DNA from 4 places in the Atlantibacter sp. genome. Region 1 is predicted to be linked to each of the others. Evidence: predicted binding sites of a transcription regulator. Region 1 holds the regulator's gene; each other region holds the start of a gene.
The links. Region 1 encodes Fur, which represses iron uptake genes when iron is present. Its sites were predicted from a motif close to ATAATAATGAGAACNACTATCAA; they were not measured.

Region 1 (6,042 bases):
GGGTGCGGCCATGCAACGACTCGGTGGCATCGGCGAACGCTTTTGGATCCAGTGTATAGAGTGTAGACAGCACCAGCATGAAACGGTTGACGGCACGCTTTTGTTCAGCGTATTCGTCAGAAAGCAGCAGCTCGCGAACAGCGCGTACACGATCTTTGGGGTTGTTGGCGGGTTTTTCTTCCATCACGGCGACGGCCGCGCTGCCCTCTTTCGCCGGTTTTTCGACTTGCGGTTGCGCGGGGTTGAATTTCAGCATGCGACGCAAAATGTCGGACGCGCTTTCACCAATGTGCTGGGTGTGGCTCGCGATATAGCGATAAAGGTCGTCATCAACTTCAATCGTTTTCATTTTAATCCAGTGCGATATCTTTCTGAATACAAATCGTTGGGAGTATAGGATCAAACCCCAACAGCGGATAGCGTCAAGCCAGGAAGGCGGCAAAAGTCAGATTTAACTGGATCTTGCGACCGGGCGGCAGAATGTTCAACATAATACCCTAACCTGACACCTGCAAAAAAAGAACTTTGCCATGAAATTACATACCCGAGCGCAAACTGCACAACAATCGCATAACGCCTCACCGGTCGTGCTGGTTCACGGCCTGTTCGGCAGCCTGGATAACCTGGGCGTGCTGGCGCGCGAACTGATTACCGATTTCGACGTTATCCAGGTGGATATGCGCAACCACGGATTGTCACCGCGCAGCGATATCATGACGTATCCGGCCATGGCACAGGATCTGATTGATACGCTCGACGAACTGAGTATCGACAAAGCCACTTTTATCGGTCACTCCATGGGCGGTAAAGCTGTGATGGCGGCAACCAAAATCGCGCCGCAACGCATCGATAAACTGGTGGCGATTGATATCGCGCCGGTGAATTACCGGGTGCGGCGGCACGATGAAATTTTCGCCGCGATTAATGCCGTCAGCGAAGCCGGGATCACCTCTCGCCAGGATGCGGCGGCGCTGATGCGTGAACAAATCCCTGAAGAAGGGGTGATTCAGTTTCTGCTCAAATCTTTCGCATCCGGCGAGTGGCGTTTCAATGTGCCAGCGCTGTGGGATCAGTATTCACATATCGTCGGTTGGGAAACGGTGCCCGCCTGGGATCATCCGGCGCTATTTATTCGCGGCGGCAATTCGCCGTACGTGGATGAAAGCCATCGCGAGGCGCTGCTTGCGCAATTCCCTCAGGCGCGCGCGCACGTCGTAGCGGGCGCGGGCCACTGGGTTCATGCCGAAAAACCGCAGGCGGTGGTACGGGCAATCCGCCGCTACCTCGATGCCGGGTAAAAAATGGTTAAAAATAAAGCGGCTGATAACTCAGAGTGCCGTTAACGCGTTGGCGCGCTGGATTCCCTCATGTATGATGGCGCGCTTAACTGCATCCGAGCCCCGCTCCTGCACCCTGTTTTCCCTGTCAAAACGCGCATCATGGCCAAAGAACAAACGGACCGTACGACATTAGATCTGTTCTCGGACGAACGCCGCCCGGGCAGACCCAAAACTAACCCGCTGTCACGCGATGAACAGTTGCGCATTAACAAGCGCAACCAGTTAAAGCGCGACAAAGTGCGCGGGCTCAAGCGCGTTGAGCTCAAACTGAACGTTGAAGCGGTTGACGCGCTCAACATGCTGGCAGAGGCCCGCAATATCAGCCGCAGCGAATTGATCGAAGATATTCTGCTGTCACAGCTCGCCGCCCTTAAGGACTGAGAGTTATCTAAAAACACGGCGCGATGTAGCAGACTGTGCACATGGCCGTGATAGAGATTTCCGCCAGCTTGTCTGTTCTGCTATGATTGCCCTATCTGTAGGCTTTTTGCCTCAACCATCTCATTAAGTTTCAAGAGGTTATTTTACTCATGGCAATCGTAGGCATTTTCTTCGGCAGCGATACCGGCAACACTGAAAATATCGCAAAAATGATTCAAAAACAGCTTGGTAAAGATGTTGCTGAAGTGCGTGATATTGCTAAAAGCAGCAAAGAAGACCTCGAAAGTTTTGATATTTTGCTGCTGGGCATCCCTACATGGTATTACGGCGAAGCGCAGTGCGACTGGGATGACTTCTTCCCGACCCTCGAAGAGATTGATTTCAACAATAAACTGGTTGCCCTGTTTGGTTGTGGCGACCAGGAAGACTATGCCGAATACTTCTGCGATGCCCTGGGCACCATGCGTGACATTATTGAACCGCGTGGCGCAACTATCGTTGGCCACTGGCCGACTGAAGGCTATCACTTTGAAGCTTCCAAAGGCCTGGCGGATGACGATCACTTCCTCGGTCTTGCCATCGACGAAGATCGCCAACCGGAACTCACCGCAGAACGCGTTGAAAAATGGGTGAAACAGGTTTCTGAAGAGCTGCACCTGCAGGACATCATCAACGCCTGATTATTAAAGGCGCTAAGTCAATTAGCGTCTTTTTATCTTAATTGATAGGCAAAAGCGATAAAAATAATTGCTACAAATTTTTAACTTTTGCCTCCAGACCTGTACAATACACGCCTTACGCATCGGGTGATTTTGCAACAAATGCAGGCAGCGCCACGATTTTGGGTATTTTTAAGCAAGGCAGTTGCAGTTTTCATTTAGCCATGGCAGTTCTATAATGAAACGCATAATGCCTTGCATCGATCTCTTGCTCCCTGAGGAGCGAATCGTTACGTAACAGGACAAATTCCGCATGACTGACAACAATACCGCATTGAAAAAGGCTGGCCTGAAAGTCACGCTTCCGAGGTTAAAAATCCTCGAAGTGTTGCAGGGGCCGGACAACCACCATGTCAGTGCGGAAGACTTATACAAACGCCTGATCGATATGGGTGAAGAGATTGGGTTAGCGACCGTTTACCGCGTTCTTAACCAGTTTGATGATGCCGGAATCGTCACACGCCATAATTTTGAAGGCGGCAAATCCGTTTTCGAGTTGACTCAGCAGCATCATCACGATCACCTCATTTGCCTGGACTGCGGTAAAGTGATCGAGTTTAGCGATGATTCAATCGAAGCGCGCCAGCGTGAAATTGCCTCCCGTCACGGTATTCGCTTAACTAACCACAGCCTGTACCTGTATGGCCATTGCGCAGAAGGCGATTGCCGCGAAGACGAAAATGCGCATGAGATTGCAGAAAAGTAATTTTTTCTAGAATCATGAATTCCAGTAAAAGCCGACTAATGTCGGCTTTTTTATTTCTGATGATTTAAAAAATAACAGGCATGGCTTGCTTAATAATGAAACCTTTAAGTAAATCCTGTAATGAATTAAATAATATGAATGATGTTTTAAGAATATATCAATAACCATACGAATCAGTAGGTTATGATATATTGTGACGTCTTATTACCCGTCGGGCCTGTTTGTTGCGTTGCGGTTTAAAAATGCCATCACTTAAAATAGTGAGTAACATCGCATCCGATAAAATAAATCTGGTTAATCGCAATGACATTACCGCAGAAACCCCTCTCTGAATTATATCGCTTAACGGATTTATTCACTGACTATAACAAACTTACGCGTGTTGAAAGATATACCTTAATACCCGTAAGACCCCATACCGTTACGCTGATTCATGGTGGGCAGTTTTCTATCATTCGCAGCAGCGATAGATTATTATTCGAAAAACAAACTGCACCAGCGCTGTATGGGCTAACCGGTAATGCCCGAAATCTGGCCTATCTGCGCATTTATGCTGATACGCAATGCCATTTCCAATTAGTGCCTCTGGACATTTTCATGCAGCGGCTTGACGATAATCATTCGCTGCACTTAATACCGGCAATTTTATCGTGGTATATAGAAAGCTTACTTTATCGGGATGAGATGATGATGGGGCGAAATAGTTATCAAATGATAAAGGGGAATCTCCTCCATCTTAATCAATTAGATGAGTTTATGCGGTCAAAAATCAATGTTGCGGATTTCATCGTCAAACGAACCAATTTATCCCGCAGCATCGTCATGAAAGTTTTGTCCGCGATGCGCGCTAAAAATCATATTGATGTTAAAAGAGGCAAATTGCTGACGATCAATCAACTGCCTGAAAAACTCAGTTGATGCGAGAGGCCATTCATCGCAACCTAAGACGTTCTCCGGGCCTTTCTCTTTTCATTTAAGAAGCTTCGCGCAAAAAAACGCCGCATTACGCGGCGTTTTAGCAATGAAATCTTATTCCCCGATTTTCGCCCAGGTATCGCGTAACCCTACCGTACGGTTGAACACCAGATGTCCAGGTTTGGAATATTTGCTGTCGAGGCAGAAATAACCTTCACGCTCGAATTGCAGCGCGTTGCCCATTTCCGCATCCTGGAGGCTCGGCTCGCCAAAACCCTGCTTGATCACCAGCGACTCTGGATTGATAGTCGACAGGAAATCTTCTGCCGCGCCGGGATTTGCCACGCTAAACAGACGATCGTACAGGCGGATTTCAATCGGTAACGCATGGCTGGCACTCACCCAGTGGATCACGCCTTTCACTTTGCGGCCGTCCGCCGGGTCTTTGCTCAGGGTTTCTGCGTCGTAGCTACAGAAGATAGTGGTGATGTTGCCTTCCGCGTCTTTTTCTACACGCTCAGCTTTAATCACATAGGCATTACGCAGGCGGACTTCTTTACCCAGCACCAGGCGCTTGTATTGCTTGTTAGCCTCTTCGCGGAAGTCGGCGCGGTCGATCCACACTTCGCCGCTGAACGGCACTTCACGGCTCCCCATCTCCGGTTTGTTCGGGTGGTTTGGCATCGTGACCCTTTCGCTCTGGCCCTGCGGATAGTTCTCGATCACCAGTTTCACCGGGTCGATAACCGCCATGGCACGCGGCGCGTTCTCGTTGAGATCTTCACGGATGCAGGCTTCCAGCGCAGCCATTTCTACCGTGTTGTCTTGCTTAGTCACGCCGATGCGTTTGCAGAACTCACGGATAGAGGCAGCGGTATAACCGCGACGACGCAGACCTGAAATGGTCGGCATACGCGGGTCGTCCCAGCCTTCAACGATCTTTTCCGTCACCAGCAGGTTGAGTTTGCGTTTTGACATAATCGCATACTCAAGATTCAGACGAGAGAATTCATACTGACGTGGATGAACCGGAATGGTGATGTTATCCAGCACCCAGTCATACAGACGGCGGTTATCCTGGAATTCCAGGGTACAGAGTGAATGGGTAATGCCTTCCAGCGCATCGGAGATGCAATGGGTAAAGTCGTACATCGGATAGATGCACCACTTGCTGCCGGTCTGGTGATGATCGGCGAATTTAATGCGGTAAATCACCGGGTCGCGCATCACGATAAACGGCGACGCCATGTCGATTTTCGCACGCAGGCAGGCTTTGCCTTCTTCGAAACCGCCGGTACGCATTTTTTCGAACAGCGCGAGGTTTTCTTCTACACTGCGATCGCGGTATGGGCTGTTTTTACCCGGTTGAGTCAGGGTGCCACGGTATTCGCGAATTTGCTCCGGCGAAAGTTCGTCAACATAGGCCAGGCCTTTGTTGATCAGCTCAACGGCATATTGATGCAGCGCATCGAAGTAGTCAGAAGAATAACGCACGTCTCCTGACCACTGGAAACCTAACCACTGGACGTCGTTTTTGATGGAATCAACGTATTCGATATCTTCTTTTACCGGGTTAGTGTCATCGAAACGCAGATTGCACTGGCCCTGATAATCTTTGGCGATGCCAAAGTTCAGGCAGATCGATTTTGCATGGCCGATATGCAAATAACCGTTCGGCTCAGGCGGGAAACGGGTATAAACAGTCGAGTGTTTTCCACTGGCCAAATCTTCATCAATGATTTGGCGAATAAAATTAGTCGGGCGGGCTTCAGCCTCACTCATCGCGCATTCCTCAAAGCTTCGCAAAATAGATAACGGTGAATGATCTTATAACCTAAGACGGGACACAACCATTAGTTGCACAAAAACACAATAACCGCTGCGTTCTGGCGATTTTCCATAAAAAAAGCGGCGGAATTCTCTTCCGCCGCTTAAGGCAACCTCTTACTCAGGAGCGATTATTTGCCTTTAATCTCATACA
Region 2 (6,042 bases), on a different contig from region 1:
CAAGCGGCATCCTGCATAGCCAACACAAGGCGGGTACTGTTAGCATCGTGGTCTTCCTGACAAAAAAGAGACTTTAGCGAATGAATGACATCTGGTGGCAGACCCGGGGAGAGGGAAATGTTCATCTTGTGCTGTTGCACGGATGGGGACTGAATGCCGGCGTATGGGATTGCATTAGCGAGCAATTAGCCTCGCAATTTACTCTGCATCTTGTCGACTTACCGGGCTATGGCCGCAGCACCGGTTTCGGGGCGATGGATCTTGACGCAATGGCGAAATGCGTACTGCGCCAGGCGCCGGATAAAGCCATCTGGCTGGGCTGGAGCCTGGGTGGGCTGGTGGCGAGTAAGATCGCCTTAACGCATCCGGAACGGGTTGATGCGCTGGTGACCGTCGCGTCATCTCCCTGTTTCACCGCCCGTGAAGAAGAGCAGTGGCCGGGGATTAAGCCCTCCGTGCTGGCTGGTTTTCAACAGCAATTAAGCGAAGATTTTCAGCGTACCGTTGAGCGCTTCCTGGCGCTGCAAACCCTGGGCACGGAAAGCGCCCGTCAGGATGCCCGTCGCCTTAAAGCCGTGGTGCTGGATGCGCCGATGCCTTCCGTTGAGGTGCTAAATGGCGGGCTGGAAATCCTTAAATCCGCCGATTTGCGTGCCGATCTGGCGTCGTTGACGATGCCATTCTGGCGTTTGTACGGCCGGTTGGATGGGCTGGTGCCGCGTAAAGTGGCAGGGTTGCTGGACGAACGCTATCCGAATAGCCCGTCGGTAATGTTTGATAAAGCGGCTCATGCGCCTTTTATCAATAATTCTGAAATGTTCTGCGAGCTGTTATTTAGCCTGCGTCAGTCTGTGGCAAAAGTATAAATACCGGTCAATACTTAGAAAGTGGTTGTCCTTACGGGCAATTTTTATTTTTCGGCGCTGAGTCGCCCCCGCCAGGCATCACAAAACAATAAACCTTTCTAAGGAGTGTGAAGCTATGAAATTAGTCACTGGCATTGTTACTTCTCTGGTTATTGGCTCGCTTTCGTTTGGCGTTTTTGCTGCCAAAGAGCTTGAAAAAGATAAAGTGGCCGGAATGAATTTGACGAAAGTTGGCACAATTTCTACCAGCGATAAAACATCGCCGATGGATGCCAAAAAAGAGCTGTCACAAAAAGCTGATGAGCTGGGCGGCACCTATTATGTTATTACCAGCGCCGACAAGAAAACTGAAGATGTCCGCGCGACAGCAGACGTGTACAAATAATGAAAAAGGCGGGGTAACCCGCCTTTTTTAGTGCCACTGCCTTTCTTTTTTGTTTTGCTATTGAAGCGTCCAGAACGTTTTTTGGCAAGCATTTCCTTCAGGGCAGCGTTTACAACTGCCTGATAAACACCCGCTCAAATCTTCCGTTACGCGCTTTGCCCGGCCCATCGCCTCCAGCCGCGACAGCATGGCGTCAATCATTGGACGCGGCGTCGCGAGCAGCTCGCTCATCTGGCTGGCCTCCAGACGCCCCTGTAATGCCAGCAAATCCCGTATCTGTATCAGCGTCGCCATGCTTTCACCTTAATGGCAGTGGTTGGAAGACGTTTCACAACAGACTTCCGCCGCCTTGCGCTGCCCCAGCACGCCGAGGTCAACGCGGCTACGGGCCCGGCGCAATAACGTCAGCACCAGTACGTTAAACAATACCACCGCCACGATGCACGTCAGGCTGTATTGCGGATGCTGGTGGAATGTCACGGTCTGGTAGAAAAGTGTCGCCAGCGAGTAGGCGATATTCAGCCCCCACAGAATGGAGAAACCCATCCAGCTACGGCTGGTTTCGCGGGCGATAGCGCCCATCACTGAAATGCACGGAATGTACAGCAGCACAAAAATCAGGTAGCTGTACGCCGAGGCGCTGCTGCCGAATTTCGCGCTCATCATGCCCATGGTGCCGCTTTCCATCTCACCGTCGCCTTTGCTGGCTTCAATCGGGTTCATCAGCACGCTCAGGCTGAAAGTGTCTTTCAGGCTCTGCCAGGTTTCTTCTACTGCGCCGCCCAGTTCATCGATCAGGCTAAAGCTGGCGGCGTCGAATTCTTCCTGGTGGATATTTTCTGCGGTGTACAGGGTGTTTAGCGTACCGACCACCACTTCTTTCGCCATCGCGCCGGTAAACAGACCGACCGTAGCCTGCCAGTTATCTTCCTGTACGCCGATGGGTTTCAGTAGCGGGGTGAGGACCTGGCTCACCGACGCCAGCGCGGAATCATTAATGTTGTCTACCGGTTTGCCGCTGAAGGAAAAGCTGTTTAACGCCCCGACGAAAATACTCACGACTACGATGACTTTCCCGGCACGCATCACGAAGGATTTCAGGCGCTGCCAGGTTTGCAGCACCAGGCTCTTCAGGTGAGGCACATGATAAACCGGCAGTTCCATCACAAACGGGGTCGCTTCGCCGCGCATGATGGTGTGCTTCAGCATCAGGCCAGTGAGGATCGCCATCACGATGCCTAACAGATACAGCGAAAACACCACCAGCGCGCCCTGCTGGCCAAAGAAGGCGGCGGCGAAGACCGCAAAAATCGCCAGCCGCGCGCCGCAGGACATAAACGGTGCCATCATCACGGTCATCAGACGTTCACGCGGCGCATCCAGAGTGCGCGCGCCCATTACCGACGGCACGTTGCAGCCGAAACCGACGATCAGCGGCACAAAGGATTTGCCAGGCAGGCCGAGGGACTGCATCAGGCGGTCCATCACGAACGCCGCGCGCGCCATATAGCCGGAATCCTCAAGAAACGAGAGGAACAAATACATCATGCCGATTTGTGGCACCAGCGGCAGAACGGTATTGATACCGCCGCCAATCCCCTGGGCGAGGAAAATAGTTAGCCATTGCGGAAAGTGGAACGTTGCGCCAACCCACTGCAAACCGTGGATAAAGATCGCCGCCGAACCCACGTCAAACAGCGGCTGCAATGCGCCGCCAATGTTAATCGCCAGCAGGAACATCAGGTACATCACCAGCAAAAACACCGGGATGCCGAGAAAACGGTTGATAACGATTTTATCCAGCGCGGTGGTTAAGTGATGGGGCTCTGCCGTTAAGCTGTTGCTGACGCTGTCGCAAATAGCGGCAATGCTTTGATAGCGCGCGTCGGCGATATGCAGCGCCGGATCGTCCATCTCTTCACTCAGGCGTGCCAGGGAAACGCCCAGCTTTTGTGCGGCATCACCCGCAAACGCGCGGCTGTAAATATCGCCTTCCAGCATCTGCAAACCCAGCCAGCGGCGTTGGGTAAACGGCATTTCGCCGGGCATCAGGTCCGCCAGCGCGTTCGCTTCATGGCAAAGCGGTTCGGCGTAATGCACGTCGATAGCGTTTTGCGCCTGATGGTCGCGGTCGATAATCCGCTTCAGGGTATCGATGCCGCGTCCGCGCGTGGAGACCAGCGGCACCACCGGGCAGCCGAGGCGGTTCGCCAGCGCATCAACATCAATGCGGATCTGCTGTTTCTCAGCGATATCCAGCATGTTCAGGGCGATGATGCAGGGGATGCCCAGCTCGCGAAGTTGCAGCGTCAGATAGAGGTTGCGCTCAAGGTTAGAGGCATCCACCACGTTAATCAGCAGGTCAGCATCGCCGCTCAAAATATAATGACAGGCGATTTGTTCATCGAGCGAGGTTTGGGAGGAGATCGTTGTCAGGGAGTAGGTGCCGGGTAAATCCACCAGCGTGACCTGATGCTCTGGTGTGGCGAAGAAACCCTCTTTGCGTTCAACGGTCACCCCTGCCCAGTTGCCCACCCGCTGCCGGGAGCCGGTTAACTGGTTAAACAGGGTGGTTTTCCCTGAGTTCGGGTTGCCGATTAATCCAATGGTTAGCTTTTTCATATTCAGTCTGAACTCAAGAAATGATCAGGACGTTGCTTCAACCTGTACCAGCGCCAAATCCTTTTTGCGTAATACAAGGTTTACCCGGCGAGTGGAAATATGGATCGGATCGCCCAGCGGGGCGACGCGCACCACGTCAAACGAGGAGCCGGGAAGTAAACCTAACGAAAGTAATTTTTGACGGTAAGCCGGGCTAATTTCCCGGGCAAAGCCGGTGATTTTCCAGGTACTGTTAGCGCAAAAGTGCATAAAGCCTTCTTATCTTTCGTAAGCGGAAACACGATTTCCCTGTCTGGAAGGCAGACAGGGAAATCCAGATTCATTTGCGGAAAAGGATAATCTTGATGGAAAGGTATGATAATGAGAATGGTTTTTATCTTCAATGCAGAATGTGTTGCTAAATACAATATTTAACCATTCGTTGTTTTGGCGCAAAGAATGAAAAATAAACGCTTGAAATGAGCCTGTATTAAGAAAAATTAATACTTTCAAGGGATTGGGTTAAAATCGGGTGCGCGGGTAATAACGCGATAAAGGTTGCTGAGATCATTTTTTTGTTATTAAAATGAGAATGGCGCGTTTATTTTATGATAATCGGTGCAGGTAAATTCAATAAAATCAATAATCGAAAACAAGCCTCTTTTCTCATATTGCGAAATATGACATCTGCAATAAAAGGCCGGTTTCCCGGCCTGTTTTTTTAACGTTTTTTACCAAAAGCGGCGGCGAGGGCATCACCCATAGCGCTATTGCCCGAAGGCTTATTATCGCGCGCCCGGGGTTTTTGCTGCTGCGCCGGGCGGGAGGCAGGGCCGCCTGCGCTGCGGCGCGGCGTACTTTCGCCCGGTTGCTCATCAAGCCGCATCGTCAGTGCAATGCGCTTACGCTGCAAATCCACTTCCAGTACTTTGACCTTCACGATATCACCCGCTTTCACCACCTTATGCGGATCGTCGATAAACTTGTCCGACAGTGAGGAGATATGCACCAGTCCGTCCTGATGGACGCCGATATCCACGAAAGCGCCGAAATTAGTCACGTTAGTCACCGCGCCTTCCAGCACCATGCCCGGCGTCAGATCGTTAAGGGTTTCCACTCCTTCGGCAAACTGCGCGGTTTTAAACTCAGGACGCGGATCGCGGCCCGGTTTTTCCAACTCTTTGATGATGTCGCTCACCGTCGGCACGCCGAAACGCTCGTCGGTGTAATCCACCGCTTTCAGATTACGCAATTCATTGCTGTTGCCCATCAAATCGCGCAACGACTGCCGGGTGGCGGCCAGGATCCGCTCAACGATGGGATAGGCTTCCGGGTGAACGGTAGAAGCGTCCAGCGGGTTATCGCCGTGGTTGATACGCAAAAAGCCTGCGCACTGTTCAAAGGCTTTCGGCCCCAGGCGGCTGACTTTCAACAACTGCTGGCGATTCTGGAACTGGCCGTTTTCATCGCGCCAGCTCACGATATTCTGCGCCATCATGCGCGTCAGCCCGGCCACGCGGGTTAACAGCGGCACCGATGCGGTATTCAGGTCCACGCCCACGGCGTTTACGCAGTCTTCCACCACCGCATCCAGTTTGCGCGCCAGCTGTGACTGGCTGACGTCATGCTGATACTGGCCGACGCCGATGGATTTTGGATCGATTTTCACCAGCTCCGCCAGCGGGTCCTGCAAACGACGGGCGATAGAAACCGCGCCGCGCAGCGACACATCCAGATCCGGGAATTCCAGCGCCGCCAGCTCGGAGGCGGAATAAACCGATGCGCCTGCCTCGCTGACAATCACTTTCTGAGCGGTGATTTGCGGATACTGCTTCTGCACGTCGAGGAAGAAACGTTCGGTTTCACGGGACGCGGTGCCATTACCGATCGCCACCAGTTCGACGTTGTGTTTGGCGCACAGCGTGGCAACCGCCACGGCGGCTTTAGCAGCCTGGCCGGTGTGAGGATAAATGGTATCGGTGGCGACCAGTTTGCCGGTGCCGTCAACGACCGCCACTTTTACCCCGGTGCGCAGGCCGGGATCGAGACCCATAGTGGCGCGCAGCCCGGCAGGTGCCGCCATCAGCAGGTCGTGCAGGTTACGGGCAAACACGTTGATGGCTTCTTCTTCGGCGCGTTCGCGCACGGTGCTCATCAACTCCGTTTCCAGATGCATCAATACCTTAATGC
Region 3 (6,042 bases), on a different contig from region 1:
CGGGGCAGCGCGACCGCTACTACGTCGCCGGGTTCAACGCCCTGCGCCCGTAATTCCACCGCCAGCGCGTGCACCTGCTGGCGCATTTCCCGGTAGCTGAACTGATAGCGATCGTCCGCTAACGCAGGCGCATCGGGGGTTTTAAGCGCCTGGCGCGCAATCGCCGCCGTCAGGGTATCTGCGGGCAGCATCATGCTGGTGTCATTGATGCGCGCGATCAGTTGCGCCTCATGGGGATGGACCACATCGGCTTCGCAGCAGGCCAACTGCGGGTTTGCCGCGAACTGGCTCAGCAGCAGCGGCAGGCGGGCGATATGCTGCTCCAGGGTCGCGTCGTGATAGCGTTGCGCATTGGCTAACACTTCCAGCCCCAGACTGCCCTGCTCGTCCTGGTACAGCGCCAGCTCGATGTCGTTAACCGGGCCAGAGGCCAGTTGATGGGTAATGCCGTTGATACCGCCGAGGTCCAGCCGGTAGTCGAACATTTTGAAGTTGAATACCGTGCCGTACAGCGGCGTCAGTTGGGTGATGCGTCCGGCATCGCGCAGGATTTGTTCGGCGTCATAGCGCTGATGGCGACGCGCGCTTTTCATCTCGCGCGCCAGGCTGGCGGCCAATTCCGGCAGCGTTCCGGCGGGCGGGATGCGCACCGCCAGCGGCAGCACGTTTAACACCGGGCCGGTCGCGCACAACGCTGCCGACCCCATCCGGCGCATAAAAATCACCCCGGCGGCGAAGTCGTTGCGCCCGCTCAGGCGACCAATCCACAGGGAAACCAGCGCAAAGGCCATGTCGGCAGGGTTCACGCCGGGAGCGCTCGCCAACAGCGCCTGAATCTGGCTGTTGTCGAACTGCACGCTGCGGCGAATCAACTGCGGCGACGGCTCGCGGGTGGTGAGCGGCTGGTCCGACAGCGTGGCGGGCTCCGGCAAGCTGGCAAGCTGTTCTGCCCAGAAAGCGCGGTCTTTTACCCAGCCACTGGAGGCCTGGTACTGCTGGTACTCTTCCACCACCTCACTAAACGGCGTAAAGGGCGAGGCCTCCGGCGTCTGTCCTGAATGCCAGGCGCGATAAATGTCGGCGATCCGGCGGGTAATAGCGGTGAAGCTGAAGCCATCCACCCGCAAATGGTGATAACGCTGATACCAGAACCATCGGGTGTCGCTCAGGCGCAATAGCTGGTGGCACCAGGGCAGTTTCCCTGCCGAACGGCGCAGATCCTGGGCCAAATCCTGGCGCATGATTGCCCGCGCGGCGTCGGCAGGGTCGGCGTGATGGCGTAAATCAATGCATTCGGGCGGCGGGAAAGTGAGGAATTCATCAAGCCACTGGCGCGGTTCGCCGTCGATTTCAGCAAACCGCATCCGTAGGGTATCGGCCTCGCCCATTCCGGCGACGATGGCGTTAGCCAGCAGCGGCGCGTCCAGCTCGCCGTTAAGTTCGATGTAGTGCGCCACGCTCCAGGCGGCGGGCTGCTGGCTCAGGGCGTCGGCCACCCAAATCCCCGGCTGGGCGGCGATCAGCGGGAGGGTCACGGAGGGGATTTTCATCCTTCCACCCCCTGGGCATAAACGGCGGGATGCACATCGCCGCCGCGCTGTGCCAGCCAGGCCACGCACTCGCTGTGCGGGCGCGGCGGCGCGACGATGGCCCATCCGGCGGGTAACGCGCAGGTTTCCGGCCACAGGCTAAGCTGCCCGAGAGCATTCTTGAGCAGATAAAAGTGCCCCTGCGGATTGTCGAAGGGATTAGTGTATTCCATAGCAAACTCCTGAAATTCAACGCGCAGAAAGCAGCTTGTCGCCCCACAGGGTAATCAGCCCTTCCGTTAAGCCGCCGCGCCAGCACAGCGCGTCATGCCCGCCGTCGACCTCGCGCCAGAATAGCTGTTGCTGGGTGCGTTGCAGCAGGGAGCAGAGTCGTAAATTGGCCTGATGGACAAGCGGTTCGCGCTTACCCGCTTCAAGGAAAATCCGCAGCGGTGCATGGCCCAGCGCGCCCTGTTCTAACTGCGAAATCAGCCAGCCCTGCTGAGTTTCGCGTCCAGGCCACCAGTACGAGCCCGACTGGCTCAACACGCAGCCGAAGCGCTGCGGCCAGTTAAGGCCCGCGTAAAGGGAAGACAGCCCGCCGAAGCTTTGGCCCGCCACCACGGTGGTGGACGGGTCATCGCGCCACGGGGCGATGTGTTGGACTTGCGGCAGCAGTTCGTCCTGCACCGCCTGCCAGAACGCGGGGTTACAGGGCAACTCCTCGCCGCGATGGGCGGTGTCGATGGCGTCAATCAGCACATACACCGCAGGCGGTAACCATCCCCGATCGGTCAGGGATTGCAGCGCAGGCCATACCGGCATACTTTGCGCCCAGAACTGGCCGTCGAGCAGCAGCGCCAGCGGGCGATTGCCGCCGCTCTCCTCACCGGTGGTAAATATCCAGACCTTGCGGGCGTTAGCGAGTTTTTCGCTGTGCCAGTCGATGCAGACAGGCGGCAGATGCGGCGTATCCGGCGCGTCCCAGCCCGGTTGCAACGGCGCGCGCGGCATTTCCAGCGCGCACACCGGATGCCCGCGTCCGCCGCGCCACTGGCGCGGATTAAACGGATCGACCTGCGCCTGCGGGAACAATGTGCGCCAGCCCGCACGCAGCGCCATCGGTGAAGGGATGTCGTCAGTGAAGGCTTCCGGCGGGAAATCATCCGTCGCGGTTGACGGGATCAGGCAGTAACTGCCGCGCCAGGTATCGGTTAATTCAAGTTGGTATTGCCAGACATCGGTGCCGGGATGGCGCGTTAACGTCACCGGACGCGCCCGCTGGTGATGATCGGTGACGCCAGTAATATTCAGCCACACCCGCTGTAGCGCGGAGTGGCGCTCGTCGCCAGCCGGATCGCGCCACCAGAATGTTACCCGACATTTGCCCTTTCCCACTGGCTCAACGAAGGGAATGCCCTGCTGTTGGCGCGCTTGCCACCACGCCTCACTTCCTGTTTCGAGCACCATCACAACCATCAACCTTATGAATTATATGGCATTAAAAAATTACCGTAAGAAATGTTTGATAATATTATTGATAATTATTCGTATTTGCAATAGCGTATTGGCGCGCATTATCCCGTTGTTTTTGTTCACTCACTGGCGTTTACCTGGCAGTCACCTCTGGTGCGCCAAAAATTTGTTAGACGACAACATGCTGCTATCCGCCCCTGGCACGGAAAAAGCGAGACACAGCAGAGAAAAGCAGGCAAAAAAAAATGAATAAGAAAATCCATTACTCCCTCGCCATGTTAATCAATCTGGGGATTTACGGCGCGGCTATGCCGGTTCTGGCAGCCGAGACCACAACCTCAGAAGATGGCGCGCAAACACACGAAGACACCATGGTCGTCACCGCCGCTGAGCAAAATTTGCAGGCGCCGGGCGTATCGACCATTACCGCTGAAGAGATCCGTAAAAACCCGCCAGCACGCGATGTCTCGGAAATCATCCGCACCATGCCGGGCGTTAACCTGACCGGCAACTCCACCAGCGGCCAGCGCGGCAACAATCGTCAGATTGATATTCGCGGCATGGGCCCGGAAAACACCCTGATCCTGATCGACGGTAAACCGGTAAGCAGCCGTAACTCGGTACGTCTGGGCTGGCGCGGCGAGCGCGACACCCGTGGCGATACCGGTTGGGTGCCGCCGGAAATGATTGAGCGTATCGAAGTGCTGCGCGGCCCGGCGGCGGCGCGTTATGGCGATGGCGCGGCGGGCGGCGTGGTGAACATCATCACCAAACGCAGCACCAATGAGTGGCACGGCACCTGGGACACCTACCTGAACGCACCGGAACACAAGCAGGAAGGTTCCACCAAACGCACTAACTTCAGCCTGACCGGCCCGCTGGGCGACAGCGTCAGCTTCCGCCTGTACGGCAATCTCGATAAAACCCAGGCCGACGCGTGGGACATCAACGAAGGCCATCAGTCCGAGCGTACCGGCACCTACGCCAACACCCTGCCAGCCGGGCGTGAAGGCGTCGAAAACAAAGACGTGAACGGCCAGCTACGCTGGGAGTTTGCCCCACAGCAGTCGCTGGAATTTGAAGCGGGCTATGGCCGCCAGGGCAACCTGTACGCGGGCGACACCCAGAACACCAACAGCAACGCACTGGTGAAGAGCAACTACGGCAAAGAGACCAACCGCCTGTATCGCCAGGATTACTCCCTCACCTGGAACGGCGGCTGGGACAACGGCGTGACGTCCAGCACCTGGGCGCAGTACGAGAAAACCCGTAACTCGCGCACCAATGAAGGCCTGGCGGGCGGCACCGAAGGGATCTTCTCTGACGCGCTGAAGTCCGATATCGATTTAAGCGATGTGACCCTGCACAGCGAAGTCAACCTGCCGCTCGACGTGCTGGTTAACCAGACGCTGACTCTGGGCACTGAGTGGACCCAGCAGCGCATGAAGGACCGCTCGTCCAACGTCCAGTCGCTGATTGAAGGCGGCCCGATCCCGGGCGTCGACAGCACCAACCGCAACCCGTATTCCAGCGCGGAAATTTTCTCGCTGTTCGCTGAAAACAACATCGAGCTGACCGACAGCACCATGCTGACGCCGGGCCTGCGTTTCGATCATCACTCCATCGTGGGCGATAACTGGAGCCCGGCGCTGAACCTGTCCCAGGGCCTGACCGACGATATCACCCTGAAAATGGGTATCGCCCGCGCCTATAAAGCGCCGAGCCTGTACCAGACCAACCCGAATTACATTCTGTACAGCCGTGGTCAGGGCTGTTACGCCAGCGCGGGCGGCTGTTACATGATGGGTAACGACGATCTGGATGCCGAAACCAGCATCAACAAAGAGATTGGCCTGGAGTACAAACACGAAGGCTGGCTGGCGGGCGTGACCTGGTTCCGCAACGACTATCGCGACAAAATCGAAGCAGGTTATGCGCCGATTGGCCGCACCAACAATGGCCGAACCACCACCGATATCTACCAGTGGGAAAACGTGCCGAAAGCCGTGGTTGAAGGGCTGGAAGGGACGCTGAACGTGCCGGTGACCGACACCGTTCAGTGGAGCAACAACATGACCTGGATGCTGGAGAGTAAAAACAAAACTACCGGCGATCGTCTGTCGATCATCCCGGAGTTTACGCTGAACTCCACGCTGAGCTGGCAGGTTCGCCAGGATATCTCTTTGCAGAGCACCCTGACCTGGTATGGCCGTCAGAAACCGAAGATGTACAACTACAAGGGCCAGCGCGTGGGTTATCCTGAAACCAAAGAAGTTAGCCCTTACAGCATCGTCGGCCTGAGCGGCACCTGGGATGCCACCAAAAACGTCAGCTTCACGACCGGTATCGATAACGTATTCGATAAACGCCAGTGGCGCGCGGGCAACGCCCAGACCACCGGCAACGCCAACACCAACTCCTGGATGTATGGCGCGGGTGCGGAAACCTATAACGAGCCAGGCCGTACTTACTTCGTGAGTGTGAATACTCGCTTTTGATTTAAGTGCCTGATAACAAGGGGAACTGCGGTTCCCCTTTTTTATTGGCGGGAACGCCCCGGTTATGCAACAGTAATCCACTCCTTCACTGCGCCGGAACCCGATGAATACCGAACTCGCCACGCTGTCGTTAAACCAGCACACGCTGTTTAGCCTGCGCTTCGACCCGGAAAGTTTTGCCCCGCAGGACTTGCTCTGGCTGCCGCATCATCCGTTGCTGGCTCGGGCGGTGATGTCGCGCAAAGCGGAGCATCTCGCCGGGCGGATAGCGGCGGTTCATGCGCTACGCCACGCGGGCGGCCCCGCTACGCCGCCGGGCATTGGCGCGCACCGAGAGCCGCTGTGGCCGCAGGGATATACCGGCAGTATTACCCATGCGGGCAGCCTGGCGCTGGCGGCGGCGAAGCCAATGGGCGAAGGCTTCTCCAGCCTGGGGATTGATTACCAGCCTCTGCTCACCGATAACGATGCCCGAAAGCTGGCCGACGGCGTGCTGTTTGGCGATGAGCGGGCGCGCCTGCAAGACGTGTCCGTTCCCT
Region 4 (6,042 bases), on a different contig from region 1:
ACCATGACCGGTTCGCCGTGGCTGGTGGGGCTGGCGGTTACCCTGACCGGCGGGGCGATGTTTATCGGGCTGGTTTCTGGCGGCGTGCTGGCGGACCGCCACGAGCGCAAGCAACTGATCCTGATAGCCCGTTCTACCTGCGGCCTGGGGTTTATCGGGCTGTTTATTAACGCCCTGCTGCCGGAACCCTCTTTGGTGGCGATTTATCTGCTGGGATTGTGGGACGGCTTTTTCGGTGCGATTGGCGTCACGGCGCTGCTGGCCGCCACGCCGGGCCTGGTGGGGCGCGAGAACGTGATGCAGGCGGGCGCGATCACCATGCTGACGGTGCGTCTCGGGTCGGTGATCGCCCCGATGCTCGGCGGGCTGCTGCTGGCGAGCGGCGGCGTGGCGTGGAACTTTGGTCTGGCGGCAATGGGGACGTTTATCACGCTGATCCCGCTGTTCAGCCTGCCGCGTATGCCCGCCCCGCAGATGCAGCGCGAACACCCGCTGCGCGCGCTGATGCAGGCGTTTCGGTTTCTGCTGGGAAACCCACTGATCGGCGGCGTGGCGCTGGTGGGCGCGTTATTGACGATGGCCAGCGCGGTGCGGGTGCTGTATCCGGCGCTGGCGAACCACTGGCAGATGTCCGCCAGCCAGATTGGTTTTTTATATGCCGCCGTACCGCTCGGCGCGGCGCTGGGCGCGCTGACCAGCGGACGTATCGCGCATACAGCGATGCCCGGCAGAGTGATGCTGGCGACCACAGTCGCGGCCTTCCTGGCGGTGGGCGCATTCGGCGTGATGCCGTTCTGGGGGCTGGCAGTGGTGTGCCTGGCGCTGTTCGGCTATCTCAGCGCCATTAGCTCGCTGTTGCAGTACACCCTGATCCAAACCCAGACGCCGGACGACATGCTGGGGCGGATCAACGGCCTGTGGACGGCGCAGAACGTGACCGGGGATGCCATCGGCGCGGCGCTGCTGGGGGCAATTGGCACGCTGTTGACGCCTGCCGCGTCGGCGAGCGTCAGCGGTCTGGGGCTGGCGGTGATGGGGGTGTTGCTGGCGCTACTGCTCAACGAACTGCGCCGCTTCCGTCAACCCGCGCCGGAAGCGGCGCACTCATCATGATTTAAACAACTGCGTCAGCCGGATCAGGAGCTGGCTGGCGCTGTAGTAATCGAGACGAAAAGTTTCGGTGCCCAGCGGGTAAACGCGATGCTGCTGTACCGCTGGCAGATGTTTTAACAGCGGATTATCCGCCAGCGCTTTGGCGTCCCGCTCATCCCCGGCGAACAAAAACAGCGTCTCGCCATTCAAACCCGCCGCCAGATCCTCACCGCCGAGCTGAATAATGTCATGGCGTTTGCCCTGCGACTGGCTGGTTTGCAGATTAGCGGGCAGGGCGGCCTGGGTAAAACCGAGCTGCTGTAACAATTTCCCCTGCGCCGATTCCGGCGTCCAGAGATTCGCGCCGTGTGCCGCCGGGTTATACACCAGCGCGCTTACCGGCTGCGGCGGCAGGGCGATCTGCGCTTTCACCTCGGCTAACTGCTTATCGAAACTGGCGATGCGCTCGGCGGCCTGTTTTTCATGCCCGGTGATTTCACCGAGCTGAGTTAACAGCTGCTGCCAGCTTTTATCGTCGTAGTTGATGATTAACGTGGGGGCGATGGCGGAGAGCTGATCGTAAAGCGGTAGCGCCGAATCGCCGCCGGTGGCGCTGATCAAAATCAGGTCCGGCATCTGGGCCGCCACGGCTTCGGCATTGGCTTCGCCGATATACAGCCGCTGCACGTTACGCTGCTTCGCTACTTCACCCCACTGTTTCAAGAAGCCCTGCGCATCCGCCACCCGGTTGCCCGGCGAGGTCGCACCACTGGCGACCACCGGCGCATCAATCGCCAGCAGTGAACCGGTCAACGTGACGCTGGTGGAAACAATGCGCTGCGGCATCTGGTCCAGGGTATGAGTGCCCCGGCTGTCCTGGATTTGGCGCGGCCAGTCGGCGGCCTGGGTGAGCGAGGAAAATCCGAAAACGAGCAGGGAGAGCAGCAGCCCAAAAGCGAAGCGTAATTTCACGGCGTAAAGTCCCACGGTAAGGGTTAGTAATGCTTCTCATTTTCAACATTGACCGCCCCGGTTGCAAGAACTGTTCACAACAATTGCCGGTTGCTTTGTGCCCGAAATCGCTCGCACTGCATTGACAATCGGGCGCTTTGCCCTTAGGTTACGCCACCAAATGCAAATGATAATAATTATTAAACACCTTATCATTTTATGGAGGAGCGTATGGAGGCGTCTTTGGCAGAGGAATTCCAACAGCACGCTGTCACCCTTTCATCTGACAGCTTTTTCTTAATGTCGCCGCATCGCAATCTGGTGACATCCGGCTGTCTGACCCGGCTGACCACCCCCGCCGCAGACGGCGAAGATCTTAACGGCGAGTTCCAGCAGCAACTTCGTGCGACGTTCGCCGCTGCCCGTGAGAGGGGCTGTTCGCAGCCGATTGTGGTCGGCGCAATCCCGTTCGATACCCGTAAACCCTCGGCGCTGTTTGTACCGCGCGATTATCAGGCGTTTTCCCACAGCGCGATGCTCGCCAGCGCGCGCGCCGCCGCGCCGCCGCAGCTACAGCTGATGGCGCAGCAGGCAATCCCGGAGAAACCGCAGTTCCTGGCGATGGTAGAGCGCGCCGCCGCGCTGACCGCCACGCCGGACGTCAGCAAAGTGGTGCTGTCGCGCCTGATTGATATCACCACCAACGACGCGCTGGATCGCAATCAACTGTTGAACCGGCTGGTGGCGCTCAATCCCGCCAGCTATAACTTCCACGTTCCGCTGGCGGACGGTAGCGCGCTGATCGGTGCCAGCCCGGAACTGCTGCTGCGTAAACAGCAAAACCACTTTTGCTCGCTGCCGCTGGCCGGTTCGGCGCGCCGTCATCCCAATGGGACAGAAGATAAACTGGCGGGCGATCGCCTGCTGAATTCCACCAAAGATCGCCACGAACACCAGTTGGTTACTCAGGCGATGCGCCAGATCCTCACTGGCCGCAGCCAGCGCCTGCGGGTGCCGGAAACCCCTGAACTCATCACCACCCCGACGCTGTGGCATCTGGCTACCGCCATTACCGGCGAAACCTGCTCAGAGCAGGAAAACGCGCTGTCGCTAGCCTGTCTGCTGCACCCGACGCCTGCGTTGAGCGGCTTTCCGCATACCGTCGCCCGGCAACTGATCGCTGAACTCGAGCCGTTCGACCGCGAGCTGTTTGGCGGGATCGTCGGCTGGTGCGATGACCAGGGTAACGGCGAGTGGGCGGTGGCGATCCGCTGCGCGCAGTTAAACGACAAGCAGATCCGCTGTTTCGCCGGTGCGGGGATTGTCCCGGCGTCGGTGGCGGAATCGGAATGGCATGAAACGGGCGTCAAGCTCTCCACCATGCTCAACGTATTTGGCCTGAACGACAGGAGCGCGTCATGATTATTCCTTACACCCGTTGGCCGGATGAGTTTGCCGCCCGCTATCGCGCGAAGGGCTACTGGCTCGACTTGCCGCTGAGCGACATTTTGGAGCGCCACGCCAACAACGACGCGGTGGCGCTGATTGATGGCGAGCGCGTATTCACTTACCGCGAGCTTGACCAGGCGTCTGACCGCCTGGCGGCGGCGCTGTCGCGGCGCGGTTTACGCCGTGGCGAAACCGCGCTGGTGCAGTTGGGCAACGTGGCTGAATTTTACATCGTCTTTTTTGCCCTGCTGAAAATCGGCGTCGCGCCGGTGAACGCGCTGTTCAGCCATCAGCGCACCGAACTGGAAGCCTATGCGCAGCAGATTAAACCGGTATTGCTGATTGCCGATCGCGCCCACGGGTTATTCGCCAGCGATGATTACCTGGCCCAGTTGCGCGACGTTTCTCCGGCAATCCGCCACGTTTTACTCAACCGCGATGAAGGCGCATTAAGCCTGGCGCGGTTACTCGACGAACCGGCTGACACTTTTATCGCCACCCCGACACCAGCGGATGAAGTGGCCTTTTTCCAGCTCTCCGGCGGCAGTACCGGCACGCCGAAGCTGATCCCGCGCACCCATAACGATTACTACTACAGCATCCGCCGCAGCAACGAAATCTGCCGTTTCGATGCCACTACCCGCTATCTGTGCGCCTTGCCAGCGGCCCACAACTACCCGATGAGTTCGCCGGGCGCGCTGGGGGTTTATCTGGCGGGCGGCACCGTGGTGCTGGCTAACGATCCCAGCGCCAGCCACTGCTTCCCGCTGATCGCCCACCATCACATCAACGTCACCGCGCTGGTGCCCCCGACGGTCAGCCTGTGGTTGCAGGCGCTGATGGATGGCGAAGATCGCGCACAGCTGGCTTCGCTCAAGCTATTGCAGGTCGGCGGCGCGCGGCTGTCGAATTCGCTGGCGGCGCGCATTCCCGCCGATATTGGCTGCCAGTTGCAGCAGGTCTTTGGCATGGCGGAAGGGCTGGTGAACTACACTCGCCTTGATGACAGCGAGCAGCGCATCTTCAACACCCAGGGCTGCCCGATGTGCCCGGACGACGAAGTCTGGGTAGCCGATGAAAACGGCGACCCGCTGCCTGCCGGGCAGGTTGGGCGGTTGATGACGCGCGGCCCTTACACCTTCCGGGGCTATTACCAGAGCCCGGAGCACAACGCCCAGGCCTTCGATGCCGACGGTTTTTACTGCTCCGGCGATCTGATCGTCATCGACGAGGACGGCTATATCACCGTGCAGGGCCGCGAGAAAGATCAGATTAACCGGGGCGGTGAGAAGATCGCCGCCGAAGAGATCGAAAACCTGTTGCTGCGCCATGAGGCGATTATCCAGGCGGCGCTGGTGTCGATGGAAGACAGCCTGATGGGCGAGAAAAGCTGCGCATTTCTGGTGACGCGCCGGGCGGTAAAAGCGGTGGAGATCCGCCGCTACCTGCGCGAGCTTGGCGTCGCCGATTTCAAACTGCCGGACCGGGTGGAGAGCGTGGCTGAACTGCCGCTCACGCCGGTGGGCAAAGTCGATAAAAAACAGTTGCGTCAACGGCTGGCTGACCGCCAGTCGGCATCATGAAGGAGAATACCGTGGCGATCCCAAAACTTAACGCGTACAGCCTGCCGGGCGCGGCAGATATCCCAGACAATAAAGTGCAGTGGGCCTTTGAACCGGCGCGCGCCGCGCTGTTAATCCACGATATGCAGGATTATTTCGTCAATTTCTGGGGCGAGAACTGCCCGATGATGGCCGAGGTGATCGCTAACATCGCCGCCCTGCGCCGCTACTGCAAACAGCAGGGTATTCCGATCTATTACACCGCGCAGCCGGAAAACCAGAGCCCGGAAGACCGCGCACTGTTGAACGATATGTGGGGACCGGGGCTGAATCATTACCCGGAACAGCAGCGTGTGGTGGCGGAACTGGCCCCCGACAGCGACGACACGGTGCTGGTAAAGTGGCGCTACAGCGCGTTTCACCGCTCGCCGCTGGAGCAGGCGCTGAAAGAGTCTGGCCGCGATCAGTTGCTGATTTGCGGCGTATACGCCCACATCGGCTGTATGACCACCGCCACCGACGCGTTTATGCGTGATATCCAGCCGTTTATGGTGGCCGACGCGCTGGCGGATTTCAGCCGCGAAGAGCACCTGATGGCGCTGAAATACGTGGCGGGCCGCGCCGGACGCGTAGTGATGGCTGCCGATTTGCTGCCGACGCCGCAAAGCAAAGCGCAACTGCGTGCGCTGGTGCTGTCGCTGCTGGATGAATCCGACGAGCCGGAGGATGACGAAAACCTGATCGACTACGGTCTGGATTCGGTGCGCATGATGGCGCTGGCCTCGCGCTGGCGGCAGGTTTACCCGGACATCGATTTCGTGATGCTGGCGAAGAAACCCACTCTCGACGCGTGGTGGGCGCTGCTGTCCAGGGACGCGCGCTGATGGCCGGGATGTTTGACGGAAAAACGGTTTGGGTGACCGGTGCCGGGAAGGGCATCGGTTATGCCGCTGCGCGGGCATTTCATCAACAGGGCGCGACGGTTATC

Region 2: feoA (ferrous iron transporter A) is a predicted target of Fur. The motif match lies at 4,228-4,250, and genes of this name have one in related genera.
Region 3: fes (enterochelin esterase) is a predicted target of Fur. The motif match lies at 3,055-3,077, and genes of this name have one in related genera.
Region 4: fepB (Fe2+-enterobactin ABC transporter substrate-binding protein) is a predicted target of Fur. The motif match lies at 2,225-2,247, and genes of this name have one in related genera.

The regions. Positions count from the first base shown of each region.
Region 1 covers NZ_DAMBQK010000020.1:52,584-58,625, forward strand. Annotated here, with positions in the region: gene seqA (replication initiation negative regulator SeqA) at 1-349, opposite strand, end outside; gene ybfF (esterase) at 531-1,298, shown strand; gene ybfE (LexA regulated protein) at 1,440-1,721, shown strand; gene fldA (flavodoxin FldA) at 1,871-2,401, shown strand; gene fur (ferric iron uptake transcriptional regulator) at 2,694-3,146, shown strand; gene RT120_RS16530 (helix-turn-helix domain-containing protein) at 3,450-4,064, shown strand; gene glnS (glutamine--tRNA ligase) at 4,176-5,843, opposite strand; gene nagE (N-acetylglucosamine-specific PTS transporter subunit IIBC) at 6,020-6,042, opposite strand, start outside.
Region 2 covers NZ_DAMBQK010000007.1:63,383-69,424, reverse strand. Annotated here, with positions in the region: gene gntX (DNA utilization protein GntX) at 1-46, opposite strand, end outside; gene bioH (pimeloyl-ACP methyl ester esterase BioH) at 81-866, shown strand; gene RT120_RS08900 (DUF1471 domain-containing protein) at 982-1,251, shown strand; gene feoC ([Fe-S]-dependent transcriptional repressor FeoC) at 1,309-1,545, opposite strand; gene feoB (Fe(2+) transporter permease subunit FeoB) at 1,555-3,873, opposite strand; gene feoA (ferrous iron transporter A) at 3,898-4,122, opposite strand; gene RT120_RS08880 (Tex family protein) at 4,574-6,042, opposite strand, start outside.
Region 3 covers NZ_DAMBQK010000003.1:14,932-20,973, forward strand. Annotated here, with positions in the region: gene RT120_RS04015 (enterobactin synthase subunit F) at 1-1,550, opposite strand, end outside; gene RT120_RS04020 (MbtH family NRPS accessory protein) at 1,547-1,762, opposite strand; gene fes (enterochelin esterase) at 1,779-3,008, opposite strand; gene RT120_RS04030 (TonB-dependent siderophore receptor) at 3,251-5,503, shown strand; gene RT120_RS04035 (4'-phosphopantetheinyl transferase superfamily protein) at 5,607-6,042, shown strand, end outside.
Region 4 covers NZ_DAMBQK010000035.1:522-6,563, forward strand. Annotated here, with positions in the region: gene entS (enterobactin transporter EntS) at 1-1,113, shown strand, start outside; gene fepB (Fe2+-enterobactin ABC transporter substrate-binding protein) at 1,108-2,064, opposite strand; gene entC (isochorismate synthase EntC) at 2,275-3,465, shown strand; gene RT120_RS20760 ((2,3-dihydroxybenzoyl)adenylate synthase) at 3,465-5,075, shown strand; gene RT120_RS20765 (isochorismatase family protein) at 5,087-5,938, shown strand; gene entA (2,3-dihydro-2,3-dihydroxybenzoate dehydrogenase EntA) at 5,938-6,042, shown strand, end outside.